2 linked regions of the Geothrix sp. 21YS21S-2 genome follow. The protein of the gene in region 2 interacts with the protein of the main gene of each other region in a pairwise test. Links are inferred from orthologs where the notes say so. Each region holds a gene or a part of one and is shown on either strand. Other genes may lie near its edges.

Region 1 (7,718 bases), 1.4 Mb from region 2 along the record:
AGCCCACGCTGGAGGCCATGGCGGAGGTTCCCTGGATCGTCCACGACTTCTCCGGCGACGGCATCGTCTTCAAGCGCATCTACGATGTGGTGCCCTCCTCGGTGATGGACACGATGCTCCTGGCGCGCACCCTTGGCTATCCCCAGCCCGGACTCAAGACCATGGCCCGCCTCAAGCTGGGCGTGGAGATCCCCAAGGAGGAGCAGGACTCCAACTGGATGTACCGCCCCCTGAGGCAGGCCCAGATCAGCTACGCGGCGCGGGACGCGGCCCTGCTGCTGCCCCTGCTGCGCACCCTGGCCGCCGAGGCCGACGCCAAGCGCGAGGATCCCGAGGTGGGGCCGAGGCTGGCGCAGCTGCCCGGCGAGATGCGGCGCACCATCCAGCGGGTGCGCAGCTACCGGCCCCCCAGCGACCACCCGGTGGTGGACAAGGTCCGCCACATGGGCCTGGGCGAGGCGGCCGTCGAGAGGGCACGGCGCCTGACGCACCTGCGGCACGTGTGGGGCAACCAGGGGGACGTGGCCGCCGTGATGGAGCTGGGCAACCGCTGGATCCTCGCACGGCTGGAGCATCCCCCCCGGTCCAAGGAAGCCCTGGAGCGGTGCATCCCCAACCCCAGGTTCAGGCGCACCCGCCTGGACGAACTCTGGGCGGTGTTCGACTCGAATTAAGAGGCCCGGGGCTGGCGGTCGATGGGATGATGGATCACCACCATGCCCCAGGAGCGCGGATGAGTCAGGAAGATTACGTCGTCACCTTCCCAAGGGCCCTCGCGGGCTTCCCGGCGCTGACGGAATTCCGGGTCTTCGAACCGGAAGGGACCTACCCCCTCAAGTTCCTCCAGGCCGTGGCCTCGCCGGACATCTCGTTCGCGTGCATGGACGCGGCGACCGTGAGGCTGGACTACGACGTTCCGCTTTCCCCGGAGGATGCCGAGGCGCTGGCCCTGGAGAAGCCCGAGGACGCCCTGGTCCTCGTCATCGTGGTGGTGCCGGGCGAGGATCCCCGCCGCATGACGGCCAACCTCGCGGGGCCGCTGGTCATCAACACCCGCACCCGCAAGGGCGTGCAGGCCCAGCTCGACACCCGGGTCTTCCCGCTGCAGTACCCGGTGTTCCTTCCCCGGGACGAAGGGGAGATCGCCTTTCCCGCCGGGCTCATCGGTTTCGCCGAGCTCCGGCGCTTCATGCTGCTCGAGCCCTCGGACGCTTACCCCCTCAAGTTCCTCCAGCCCATGGACCGGGAAGACATCCACTTCGTGTGCATCGATGTGGCCGCCATCAAGATCGACTACCAGGTTCCCCTGTCCGGGGAGGACGCCAAGGCCCTCGCCATCGAGGACCCCTCCGAGGCCCTGGTGCTGGCCCTGGTGGTGATTCCCGAGGACCCGCGGCACATGACCGCCAACCTGGCCGGCCCCATCCTCATCAACCTGCGCACCCGCCAGGGGCGGCAGGTGGTGCTGAACACCGAGCAGTTCCCCCTCAAGTTTCCCGTTATTTCGGACAAGTAGCCTGAAAGGTCCCCATGCTTGTCATCACCCGGAAGCTGGATCAATCGCTCATTATCAATGGCAATATCGAGGTTCTGGTTGTGGGCGTCAGCAAGGATGGGGTGCGCCTGGGCATCAAGGCGCCCAAGGAGGTGCAGGTCCACCGACGCGAGGTTTTCGATGCGATCGCCGAGGTCAACCGGGCGGCAACGGCCCAGATCAAGGGCGGAGAACTCTCCCTCCAGGACGCCGCTGCGCTGTTGCGTGCGCGTTTGCCTAAAGTGAAGCCCGTCAAGGACCGATAAGCTCAGTTCAGGAGCACTCCCGTGGACGCAGGCCTTTCCGTGGAAAGCATCATCGGCCAGCAGGCGGCCTTGACGCGGTCCGCCCTGGGCGTGGGCGTGGAGCGCAAGGTGCTGGACATGGCCCGGACCGAGGGCGCCGACCTGGCCCGCCTCATCGACAGCTCCGGCGGCGTTGGCCGCACCATCGACACATCCGCTTGACTGCTTTTCCAGGGGGTTCGCATGAAGGTTACCGGCATCCAGCAGCACCAGCAGGCCGCGAAGGTGGAGACGCCCAAGCAGGCCCCCGTCCAGGCCCAGCAGAAGGCTCCGGAGGCCCCCAAGGCTCCGCCCCCGGCCCACCTGGGCAGGACGATCGACACCAAGGGTTAGAATTATTTAAGATAGGGCCGCAGATAGCGGCCGGTGACGCTGGCCTTGTTCCGGGAGACCTCCTCGGGGGTGCCGGTGGCGATGACCAGGCCGCCCTCGGCGCCCCCTTCGGGGCCCAGGTCCAGGATGTGGTCGGCGGTCTTGATGACGTCCAGGTTGTGCTCGATCACGACCACGGTGTTGCCGGCGTCCATGAGGCGCCCGATGACCTCCAGGAGCTTCTGGATGTCCTTGAGGTGGAGGCCCGTGGTGGGCTCGTCCAGGATGTAGAGGGTGCGCCCGGTTGGACGCTTTGACAGCTCCCGGGCCAGCTTGACCCGCTGGGCTTCGCCCCCGGACAGGGTCGTGGCGCTCTGGCCCAGCCGGATGTAGCCCAGGCCCACGTCCGACAGGGTCTGGAGCTTGTTGGCCAGCACGGGGATGGGGCCGAAGAGGGCCAGCGCCTCCTCCACGGTCATGGCCAGCACGTCCGAGACGCTGTGGCCCTTGTAGTGGATCTCCAGGGTCTCCCGGTTGTAGCGCTTGCCCTTGCACTGCTCGCAGGTGACGTAGATGTCGGGCAGGAAGTGCATCTCGATCTTGAGGACGCCGTCCCCCTCGCACTTCTCGCAGCGGCCGCCCTTGACGTTGAAGCTGAACCGGCCGGGCGTGTAGCCCCGGGCCTTGCTCTCGGGCAGCTGGGAGAAGAGGTCCCGCAGGGGGGTGAAGAGCCCGGTGTAGGTGGCGGGGTTGCTCCTGGGGGTGCGCCCGATGGGGGCCTGGTCGATGTCGATGACCTTGTCCACGTGCTCCAGGCCCTTGATGGCCTTGTGCCTGCCCACCACGTGGGCGCCCTGGTGCAGCTGGTTGGCCAGGGCCTTGTAGAGGATCTCGTTCACGAGGGTGCTCTTGCCTGAGCCCGAGACGCCGGTGACGCAGGTGAACAGGCCGATGGGGAACGCGGCGTCCACCTTGCGCAGGTTGTTCTCCTGGGCGCCGGTGACCTGGATGTGGCCGCGGGTGGCCTTGCGGCGCTTGCGCGGCACGGCGATGGATTCCCTGCCGGAGAGGAAGTGGCCCGTGATGGAGGCCTCGCTCCGCCTGATCTCCTCCGGGGTGCCCTGGGCCACGACGTAGCCGCCGTGCTCGCCGGCGCCGGGACCCAGGTCCACCACGTGATCGGCGGCGAGGATGGTCTCCAGGTCGTGCTCCACCACCAGGACGGTGTTGCCCAGGTCCCGCATCTCCTTGAGCGTGTTCAGCAGCTTCTGGTTGTCCCGCTGGTGGAGGCCGATGCTGGGCTCGTCCAGGACGTACATGACGCCCTGGAGCTTGGAGCCGATCTGCGTGGCCAGCCGGATGCGCTGGCCCTCGCCGCCGCTGAGGGTGGCCGCGGAGCGGTCCAGGGTCAGGTAGCCCAGGCCCACGTCGTCCAGGAAGCCCAGGCGCTCGTTGATCTCCTTGAACACCTTGCCGGCGATGACGGCGTCCTTGCCCTCCAGGCGCAGGTTCCCGAACCACACCCGGGCGTCCCGCACGCTCATGGCGCTCACGGCGGCGATGTGGAGGCCCCCCACGAAAACCGACAGGATCTCGGGCTTGAGCCGGGTGCCGTCGCAGGCCTCGCAGGGGGTGATCCGCATGGATTCCTCCATCTCGGCGCGGATCTCCTCGCTGGAGGTCTCCCGGTAGCGGCGCTCGAGGTTGCCCACGACGCCCTCGAAGTTGTGCATGAACTCGTAGCGGTTGCCCTTGTTCTGGTAGACGAACTTCATCTTGCGGTCCAGGCCGTAGAGGAGCACGCGGCGCACGTCGGCGGAGAGCTTCTTCCAGGGCGTGTCCAGGCTGAAGGCCAGGGCCTTGGAGAGCTGGCCCAGGAACTGGGCCCGCCACCCGTCCTCCCCGGCGGACTTCCAGCCGCTGGCGACGATGCAGCCCTGGCTGATGCTCAGCTCGGGGTTGGGCACGATCAGCTCCTCGGCGAACTGGCGCTTGAAGCCCAGGCCGTCGCAGGTGGGGCAGGCCCCGAAGGGCGAGTTGAAGCTGAAGGAGCGGGGCTCCAGGTCCGGGATGCCCATGCCGAAGCGCTGGCACTTGGCGTTGTTGCAGGCGAGCTTGGAGGAGAAGAGGCGCTCGGTTCCCCCCAGGTCCACCAGGGCGGAGCCCTCGGCGAGGTTGCAGGCGATCTCGAGGCTGTCGGCCAGGCGCGTGCTGATGCCCTCGGCGTTCTTGAGGCGGTCGATGACCACCTCGATGGTGTGCTTCTTCTGCTTGTCCAGGTCGGGGACGCCGTCGGTGAGGTCCAGCATCGCCCCGTTGACCCGCGCCCGGATGTAGCCGCGCTTCATCAGGTCGGCCAGGAGCTTCTTGTACTCGCCCTTGCGGGCGCGCACCACCGGGGCGAGCACCTGGATCTTCATCCCCTGGGGCTGGGCGAGGATCTGGTCCGCCATCTCCTGGATGGTCTGGCTGGCGATGGGCTGGCCGCAGGCCATGCACTGGGGCTGGCCCACCCGGGCGAAGAGGAGCCGAAGGTAGTCGTAGATCTCGGTGACGGTGGCCACGGTGGAACGCGGGTTGCGGCTGGTGGTCTTCTGCTCGATGGAGATGGCGGGGGACAGCCCCTCGATGCTGTCCACGTCGGGCTTCTCCATCTGGTCCAGGAACTGGCGGGCGTAGGCGGACAGGCTCTCCACGTAGCGCCGCTGCCCCTCGGCGTAGAGGGTGTCGAAGGCCAGGCTCGACTTGCCGCTGCCGGACAGCCCCGTGATGACGACCAGCTTGTTCCGGGGAAGGACCAGGTCCACGTTCTTGAGATTGTGCTCCCGGGCGCCCTTGATGTTGATGCTGTCCATCCGTACCTCGTCCAGGGATTTTACGCCAAAATTTCGCATCCGGGAACGGCGTGCGGATTATTTCTTCTCTATGATGGTCACATGCATGCCCTGGAACTCAGCATCCTCCTGCACCGCGCCCTGGAGGCGCGGGTGGACCACCTTGCCGGGCTCCTGGCGGACCCGGCCTGGCAGCAGGACCCCGAAGGGCTCCATCAGGTGCGGGTGGGCTCCCGGAGGCTGCGGAGCGTCCTCGATCTGGTGCGGCCCGAGCTGTACCCCGGCTTCCGGCGCCAGGGACGCAGGCTGCGCGAGCTCACCCGGGCCCTGGGCCTGACCCGGGAGCTGGACGTGCACAGCGCGTGGCTGGAGCGCCTCGCGGTGCCGGGGCTGGCCACGGGCTCGGCCCTGGAGCACGCCCTGGAGGTGCTCGAAGCCAAGCGGGGCAAGGCCCGCCGCGCCATGGCCCGGGACCTGGAGGGCCTCTCCCTGAAGCGCCTGCCCGACCTCCTCAAGGTGCCCAGCCTTCCCGACCCCTTCCTTCCCGGAAACCTGGCCGCGGACGTCTGGGACGCGCTGGACCCGAGGCTGGAGGCGGCGTTCTCGCCCCTGCCGGGGCTCCTGGAACGGGAGGACCCGCCCGCCCTCCACGCGGCGCGCATCCGGGTCAAGCGGTTCCGCTATGCCCTGGAGGTCCTGGGAGCGGCCTTCGAGGCCCCGCCCGAGGCCCGGCTCAGACAGCTCAAGGAACTCCAGACGGCCCTGGGGGAGCACCATGACCTCGCCATGCTGGAGGAGCTCCTCCAGGATCTCTACGAGGGCCTGGCGGCGAGGAGCCGCGCCCGGCTCGCCTCGGGGACGCTGGAGCTCCTGGCCTACGTGGGCGAAGCCCGGCTGGGCGCCTACGAGCGGTTCCGGATCGCGGCCGCGGGCATGCCGCTGGCCGCGTTCAGGACCGCGCTGAGGGAGGGCCTCGGCCTGCCCGGTGAAGGGAACCCATGAAATACGTCCCCCTGGGGTGGTTCCGCAGCCTCCACGCCAAGCTCTTCATCGTCACGGCCCTCGTGACCAGCCTGCTCACCATCGCCGTGGCCTACTCCATCACGCGCAACAGCCGCCGGGAGATCCTCAACTACACCCGGAACCTGGCCTGGGAGACCTCGTCGGTGGTGGAGACGGAGATCCTCCAGCGCTGGGACAAGGACCTGCACGACTTCAAGAACCAGCGCGCCCTCGAGGAGCTCCTGGAAGGCCTGGCGGGCGAGGACCGCAGCATCTTCCAGATCGACGTGTTCAGGCGGGAGGGCGCCGACGAGGTGGCCCTGGTCACGTCCTCCGCGGACGACGCGGGGGTGACCTTCGGCAAGGAGATCGGCAGCTACATGCGGGGCGGGCCCCAGGCCGAGCTGGTGGACCTCAACACCGGCAACCGGGCCTGGAAGTTCTACCTGCCCATCAAGAATCCCAAGAAGGGCCAGCCGCCCCTGGGCCTGATCCGCACCTACTGCGACCTGGAGCACTGGGAGACGGTGTGGGACCACAACCTCCGGAACACCTACGTCAGGCTTCCCTTCGTGCTCCTGGGCGAGTTCATCCTGCTGTGGGTGATCCTAGCCACGGTGGTCACCGAGCCCATCCGCAGCATCACGGACGCCATGACCCGCCTGGAGCGGGGGGATCCCTCGGCCCGCACGGACGTGCGCAGCAACGACGAGCTGGGGATCATCGCCAACCGCTTCAACCTCATGGCGGCCCAGCTCGAGCGCGCCTCCCTGGAACGGGAGCAGCTCATCGCCGAGATCAAGGGCCTCAACGCAGGCCTCCAGAACCGCATCCACGACGCCCTCTCGGCCCTCCAGGCCAAGAACCAGGAGCTCGAGAACCTCATGGAGGGCAACGCCCTGCTGCGGGAGGAGCTGAGCCAGCAGGAGCGGCTGGCCGTCGCCGGCCAGCTCACGGCGGCCTTTGCCCACGAGGTGGGAACCCCGCTCAACCTGGTCAACAGCCACCTGCAGCTCCTGGAGGGGCAGAGCGACGTCTCCGAACGCACCCGGGACCGCCTGGGCGTCATCCGCGGCCAGATCGAGCGGGTGGGGGACATCGTCCGGAAGATGATGAGCACGACCCGCCGGCCCCGGATCCACCCCGAGCCCGTGCCCCTGGGGCCCCTGATGGCCGATCTCCAGCGCCTCTGGAGCCCGACGCTGGCCAGCCACGGGGTGACCTTCGGCCTCCAGGCGCCGGATCCCTGCGTGCTGCACGTTGACCGCAAGCAGATGGAGCAGCTCTTCCTGAACATGGTGAACAACTCCGTGGACGCCATGCCCGACGGGGGCCGTCTTGACCTGACGGTGGAGCCCGACCCCGAGGGGCGCCGCTGGCTGGTGAGCCTCGCCGACACGGGCATGGGCATCCCGCCGGAGGTGCTGCCCAAGGTCTTCAAGCCCATGTTCACCACCAAGCCCGACGGCAAGGGCACCGGCCTGGGGCTGGCCATCTGCCGCGAGATCATCCGGGCCCACGGAGGCGAGATCCACATCGAGAGCGAGGAGGGCAAGGGCACCACCATGCGCTTCCCCCTCCCCGCCATGCCATAATTGGCCATGCAGAAGATCCGGAAAGCCGTCATCCCCGTCGCGGGCCTGGGAACCCGGTTCCTGCCGGCCACCAAGGCCCAGCCCAAGGAGATGCTGCCCCTGGTGGACAAGCCCGTCATCCAGCACGTGGTCGAGG
Region 2 (5,581 bases):
GACCACCTCTTCGACGTGGTCAAGGAGATCTGGCCCGAGCGCCTGGTGGCCATGGCCATCTGCGACAAGGACGCCAGCCAGTTCGAGCTCATCGACCTGGCCGACACCGCCAAGGCCCGCAACATCTCCCTGCTGATCGTCGACCTGCGGGAGGAGAAGGACTACAACAAGACCCTGGCCAGCGCCATGAGCCGGAACCCCGGGTTCATCTTCATCGTCGAGGGCGACCCCCTGCTGGGCGCCAAGGGCCGCCTCACCGCCCGGATGATCTACCGCGCCTCGGGCCGGGACGTCCCCACGGTGGGCCTGTCCCAGGGCCTGCTGCAGCTGGGCGCGGTGCTCACCGCGGGGCCGGGCGCCAAGGATCCCGTATACGTCAGCAAGGAGACTGCTGAGCGCATGAAGCTCCCCCTCCCGGCCGGCGCCATCGATCCCACCGTGAAGAAAAAGGGCAAGTAGCGTTCGCCAATTGTTCGCCCCGTGTAGAATGGGGCATGGCCGCCGCGAAACCCTTCAAGCTCCATGCGCCCTATGAGCCCGCCGGCGACCAGCCGGAGGCCATCGAGCAGCTCGTGCGCGGCATCGAGGCCGGGGACCGCTGGTCCACCCTCCTGGGCGTCACGGGCAGCGGCAAGACCTACACCATGGCCTCCACCATCGCCCGGCTGCAGCGGCCGGCGCTGATCTTCGCGCCCAACAAGACCCTGGCGGCCCAGCTGTTCTCGGAGTTCAAGCAGTTCTTCCCCGAGAACGCGGTGGAGTACTTCGTCAGCTACTACGACTACTACCAGCCCGAGGCCTACGTCCCCGAGCGGGACCTGTTCATCGACAAGGACGCCAAGATCAACGAGGAGCTGGAGAAGCTGCGGCTCTCGGCCACCCGCAACCTGCTGGAGCGGCGGGACACCATCGTGGTGGCCTCGGTGTCCTGCATCTACGGCCTGGGCGACCCGAGCAGCTACATGAACCTCTCGGTGACGCTGCGCCGGGGCGGCACCCGCGACCGGGCCATGCTCCTGCGCGACCTGGTGGCCATCCAGTACGCCAGGAACCAGATGGCCTTCGAGCCGGGCGTGTTCCGGGTGCGGGGGGACGTGGTGGAGGTGTACCCCGCGTACGAGGACACCGCCTACCGCATCGAGCTCTTCGGCGACGAGATCGAGCGGCTCAGCCGCATCGACCCCCTGCGGGGCGTGGTGCTCGAGACCCTGGACGAGCTGACCATCTGGCCCAAGAGCCACTACGTCACGCCCGAGGACAAGCTGCTCCAGGCCATCCGCGAGATCAAGGCGGAACTGGAGGAGCGGGAGGCGTTCTTCCGGTCCGAGGGCCGCATCGTGGAGCTCCAGCGCCTGCACCAGCGCACCATCTACGACATCGAGATGATGAAGGAGATGGGCTACTGCTCGGGCATCGAGAACTATTCCCGGTTCCTGGACGGGCGCAGCCCCGGCGAGCCGCCCCACACGCTCCTGGACTACTTCCCCGAGGACTTCGTCCTGTTCATGGACGAGAGCCACGTCGCCACCGGCCAGCTCCACGGCATGTTCCTGGGGGACCAGTCCCGCAAGCGCACCCTGGTGGACTACGGCTTCCGGCTCCCCGCGGCCCTGGACAACCGGCCCCTGCGCTTCGAGGAGTTCGAGGCCCGCGTCAGGCAGCTGGTCTTCGTGAGCGCCACCCCCGGCGACTACGAGCTCGCGCAGTCGGGCGGCGTGGTGGTGGAGCAGGTGGTGCGTCCCACGGGCCTGGTGGATCCCCTGGTGGAGGTGCGCCCCGTGGGCACCCAGGTGGACGACCTCCTGGAGGAGATCCGCAAGGTGGTGGCCAGGGACGAGCGGGTGCTGGTCACCGTGCTCACCAAGAAGCTGGCGGAGCAGCTCACGTCCTACTACCAGGAGCTGGGCATCAAGGCCGAGTACCTCCACAGCGAGATCGACACCCTGGAGCGGGTGGAGCTCCTGAAGAACCTCCGCCGGGGCGTGTTCGACGTGCTCATCGGCATCAACCTCCTGCGGGAGGGCCTGGATCTCCCCGAGGTGAGCCTCGTGGCGATCCTGGACGCGGACAAGGAGGGCTACCTGCGCAGCGCGCGGAGCCTCATCCAGACCATCGGCCGCGCCGCCCGCAACGTCAGCGGGAAGGCCATCCTCTACGGCGACCGCATGACCGATTCCATGGAGAGGGCCATCGGCGAGACCGGGCGCCGCCGCCAGAAGCAGCTGGACCACAACGCCCTGCACGGAATCACCCCCGAGACCACCAAGCGGCTCCTGGACGACGTCATGGGCGAGGCCCTGGCCCGGGAGTTCATCAACGTCCCCAAGGAGGACCGGGCCGCGGAGGAGCCGCTGCTCTACCTCACCGACAAGGAGTTCGAGCGGGAGGTGGCCAAGCTGGAGACGAAGATGAAGGCCTTCGCCGGCAAGATGGAGTTCGAGGAGGCGGCCAAGCTGCGGGACCGGATCCTGAAGGCGAGGCGGGAGCGGCTGGTCAGTTAGAGGGTGTCTGCATCTTCCGGACGCTCTCAAGGCGGCCGAGGAAAACGGGCAGGTTCGGATCGGCGTATTTCTCCCCCAGGCGGCATGCCGATTGGCTGTTCTCCAGGGCCAAGGCGGGTTCCCCCGCGGCCTGGTAAGCCTCGGCGAGGGAATCGTAGGCGTTCGGGGATTCAGGATACAGCCGGATGATGTACTGAAAGAGGGAGATGGCTTCGTCCGTTTTCTTCCGCTGGAGGGCAGCGTAGGCTCTGCGGTTGAGCCTCCCTTCACTTGGCCGGCAAGGGAAACCGAAGGCTTCGGTCAGACGGCCGAATTGCCTCTCCATTTCGGCCACCCCGGGAATGCGATCCTCCGACAGGGCCCAGCCGTCGAACAGGTTCTCGAGCCCGTCGTAGATGGCCCGGGAGGGCGTCGACTGGTGGTTGTCGCGGGACATGTAGTCGAATTTCCATCGAAGAAGGGCGGGGGCCTTCAAGCCCAGGATGGTGGTGAAGGCCTGGACGGACTTGGGGATTCCGTTGTTCTCCCGGCCATGGGTCAGGTAGAGGAACTTCCGGAATCCGGCACCTGGCGCGAAACCGCGCTCGGCCTTGGCGCCTTCCGCTTCGCTGTCCCACCACAGGCTCGGGCTGATGGCCAGGTAGGCGCCGAAGGCTTCCGGCTCCTCCATCAGGGTGTGGACCGCGAACAAGCCCCCGAATGACCATCCGATCAGGATGGAATAGGGCTCCGTCCTGTAGGTGCTCTCCAGGTACGGTCGGAGTTCCTTGACCAGGAATTCCCGGAACCGGTCCGCGCCACCGCTGGTGGGGAATTTCTCCTTCTCCTTGCTGGAGGGGGGCGTGAGGTCGCGGGTGCGGTCGGTGTTCTCGATGGCCACGACGATCATTGCGGGGGCCATGCCCTGGCTTGCCAGGAACCTGGCGTCCGCCACCGTTTGCAGGAAAAGGGCGCTGCCATCCAGGAGGTAGATCACGGGGCAGCGGATCCGCCGGTCGGCGTAGTCCGGGGGCAGGGAGATCAGGAGGGTCCGGTCTTCCTTCAGGATGGCGGAATGGATCCTGGCCCGGGTCCCGATCGTGATGCTGTCCTCCTGCGCACGCAGAGGGCCGGTGCCCGCCAGGAGGAGAACGGCGATCGCGACGTGAAGCAGGCGCTGGAAACGCATGGTGGCAGCTCCCTTCCTCGTGGATCAGGACGCAGGGCATGGGTGGGTGAGGCTGGATGCGGAACGGGATTTGGGGATCACCGTAAAGGTAGCGCTCCCGGCCGGTCCTAACCGGGATCAGGGGCCATCCGCCCCGTCGTGGGGTGGAGGCGCATTTTCCCGTGGCCGGCCGGCCGTCCACCTGAGACGAAGCACCGGGGTCCAGGGCGTGAATCCAGTTCAAGTCCCAAGGGAGCCACCCCGGTCAGGGCGGTCATCCAGTTCCATCCCCGTGCATCCCCGGCCAAGTCAACGTTTGGTTGCCGCCGAAACAAGGGGGCAGGGCCATGGCCACTCGCCCGGACCCACCCCGGCAGGAATCAGCCGGGGAGACACGGGGATACACGGGGAGTGCGCCAGGCCAAGCCTGGGCGAGGAGGATGGATGACCTAAGACAGACTGAAACCTCGCAATGGAGCCCAGCGGGGAGGCAGCAAGCCCCGCCCGGCAAAGCTGGCCAGCAGCCGGAACCGAGTCTTGCGTGGGGAAGGGCGACCGACCTCGTGAAGCGTAGACAGGGAGTGCATGGGCCGTGTGATGGAGCCCCGAAAGCATCCAACCGTGGGAGTCGACGCCGTTCTCCGATCGGAAGACAGCACCCGAAGGTCGCAAGGGCCTGACCGTAGGGTCCCACCGGGGTCATAGAGCAGGGCACGTGCACAGGGGTTCCCCAGGAACCTGGGAGATCCAGCCATCTCCGCCAACAACCCAGTGGTGAGGGAAGCCACGTAAAACGAACCCAGGCTCGCCGGGGGGTGCCGCCCCCGGCGGGAGCGAACAGCCGGCACAGGGCGGTACCGCAAACTGAAGGAAACGAAGGAGCGCGGGAGGGGTGGCCGGAAGTCGGAGCAGCTCATAGTAGCGATGATCGCGGGGAACCGGGCCGCCGGGACCCGCTGGAGCCAAGGAGCTGCCGGATCACGGAACCGTTGAAGGGAAAGATAATGGGTGCAATGACATCCAACAGCGTCTCCACGAAACAACAACGGATCGCAGAACTGGCCAGGATCCACCCGGAGGTGGCTTTCACCTCCTTGGCCTACCACATGGACCTGGACTGGATGAAGGAAGCCTTCGGGCGCACCCGCAAGGATGGGGCGACCGGGGTGGACGGCGTGACGGGCAAGGAATACGGGGAAAACCTGGAGTCCAACCTCCAGAGCCTCCTGAACCGGGCTAAGAACGGCGACACCTACAAGGCCCCTCCAGTCCGGAGAACCTACATCCCGAAAGGGGATGGCAGCCAACGCCCCCTGGGCATTCCCGCCTTCGAAGACAAGGTCCTGCAAAGGGCCGTGGTGATGGTGATGGAACCGCTCTATGAGCAGGACTTCCTGGACTGCTCCTACGGGTTCAGGCCCGGGCGCTCCGCGCACATGGCGCTGGAGGCGATTTGGCAGGGGTTGATGGACATGGGGGGAGGCTGGGTGCTTGACGTGGATATCCGTAAGTATTTCGATACTTTGGACCACGGGAAGCTGCGGGAAATCCTTGACCTGCGGATGAAGGACGGCGTTCTGAGGCGCCTGATCGGCAAATGGCTCAACGCGGGCGTGCTGGAGAAAGGATGCATCACGCACCCGGAAACCGGCTCGCCCCAGGGCGGGGTGGTCAGTCCGATGCTCGCCAACATCTACCTCCACGAGGTGCTGGACGTGTGGTTTGAAAGGGAGGTCAAGCCCCGACTCCGGGGTCGGGCCTTCCTGGTGCGCTACGCGGACGACTTCGTGATGGGCTTTGCCCAGGAGGAGGATGCCAAGCGGGTTATGGAAGTCCTGCCCAAGCGGTTCGAGCGGTATGGCCTGACGATCCACCCGGATAAGACCCGGCTGGTGGAGTTCTGGAAGCCGAGGGAGCCCAGGGACCCCAATGG

The links. The genes of interacting proteins can lie anywhere in the genome.
Region 1: the proteins of uvrB (region 2) and uvrA interact in binary tests that used the Escherichia coli proteins (3 or more experiments, as listed by UniProt). The link is inferred for Geothrix sp. 21YS21S-2 from one-to-one orthologs.

Annotation. Positions count from the first base shown.
Region 1 is NZ_CP132910.1:3,460,087-3,467,804, reverse strand. What follows is about bases 1,975-5,352. They hold uvrA (excinuclease ABC subunit UvrA), read right to left. Parts: upstream 5,007-5,352; coding sequence 2,175-5,006; downstream 1,975-2,174. Other genes in these bases: RAH40_RS15230 (CHAD domain-containing protein), read left to right, coding at 5,088-5,352; RAH40_RS15240 (hypothetical protein), read left to right, coding at 2,023-2,172; RAH40_RS15245 (hypothetical protein), read left to right, coding at 1,975-2,001. Outside these bases: RAH40_RS15260 (hypothetical protein), read left to right, coding at 1-674; flagellar assembly protein FliW, read left to right, coding at 734-1,516; carbon storage regulator CsrA, read left to right, coding at 1,531-1,800; more of RAH40_RS15245, read left to right, coding at 1,822-1,974; more of RAH40_RS15230, read left to right, coding at 5,353-5,987; RAH40_RS15225 (sensor histidine kinase), read left to right, coding at 5,984-7,582; UTP--glucose-1-phosphate uridylyltransferase GalU, read left to right, coding at 7,589-7,718. UniProt on the Escherichia coli protein: The UvrABC repair system catalyzes the recognition and processing of DNA lesions. UvrA is an ATPase and a DNA-binding protein. A damage recognition complex composed of 2 UvrA and 2 UvrB subunits scans DNA for abnormalities.
Region 2 is NZ_CP132910.1:4,839,700-4,845,280, forward strand. Bases 65-2,997 are described here. They hold uvrB (excinuclease ABC subunit UvrB), read left to right. Parts: upstream 65-494; coding sequence 495-2,501; downstream 2,502-2,997. Other genes in these bases: RAH40_RS21280 (hypothetical protein), read left to right, coding at 65-459; RAH40_RS21290 (alpha/beta hydrolase-fold protein), read right to left, coding at 2,494-2,997. Also shown: more of RAH40_RS21280, read left to right, coding at 1-64; more of RAH40_RS21290, read right to left, coding at 2,998-3,669; ltrA (group II intron reverse transcriptase/maturase), read left to right, coding at 4,662-5,581. UniProt on the Escherichia coli protein: The UvrABC repair system catalyzes the recognition and processing of DNA lesions. A damage recognition complex composed of 2 UvrA and 2 UvrB subunits scans DNA for abnormalities.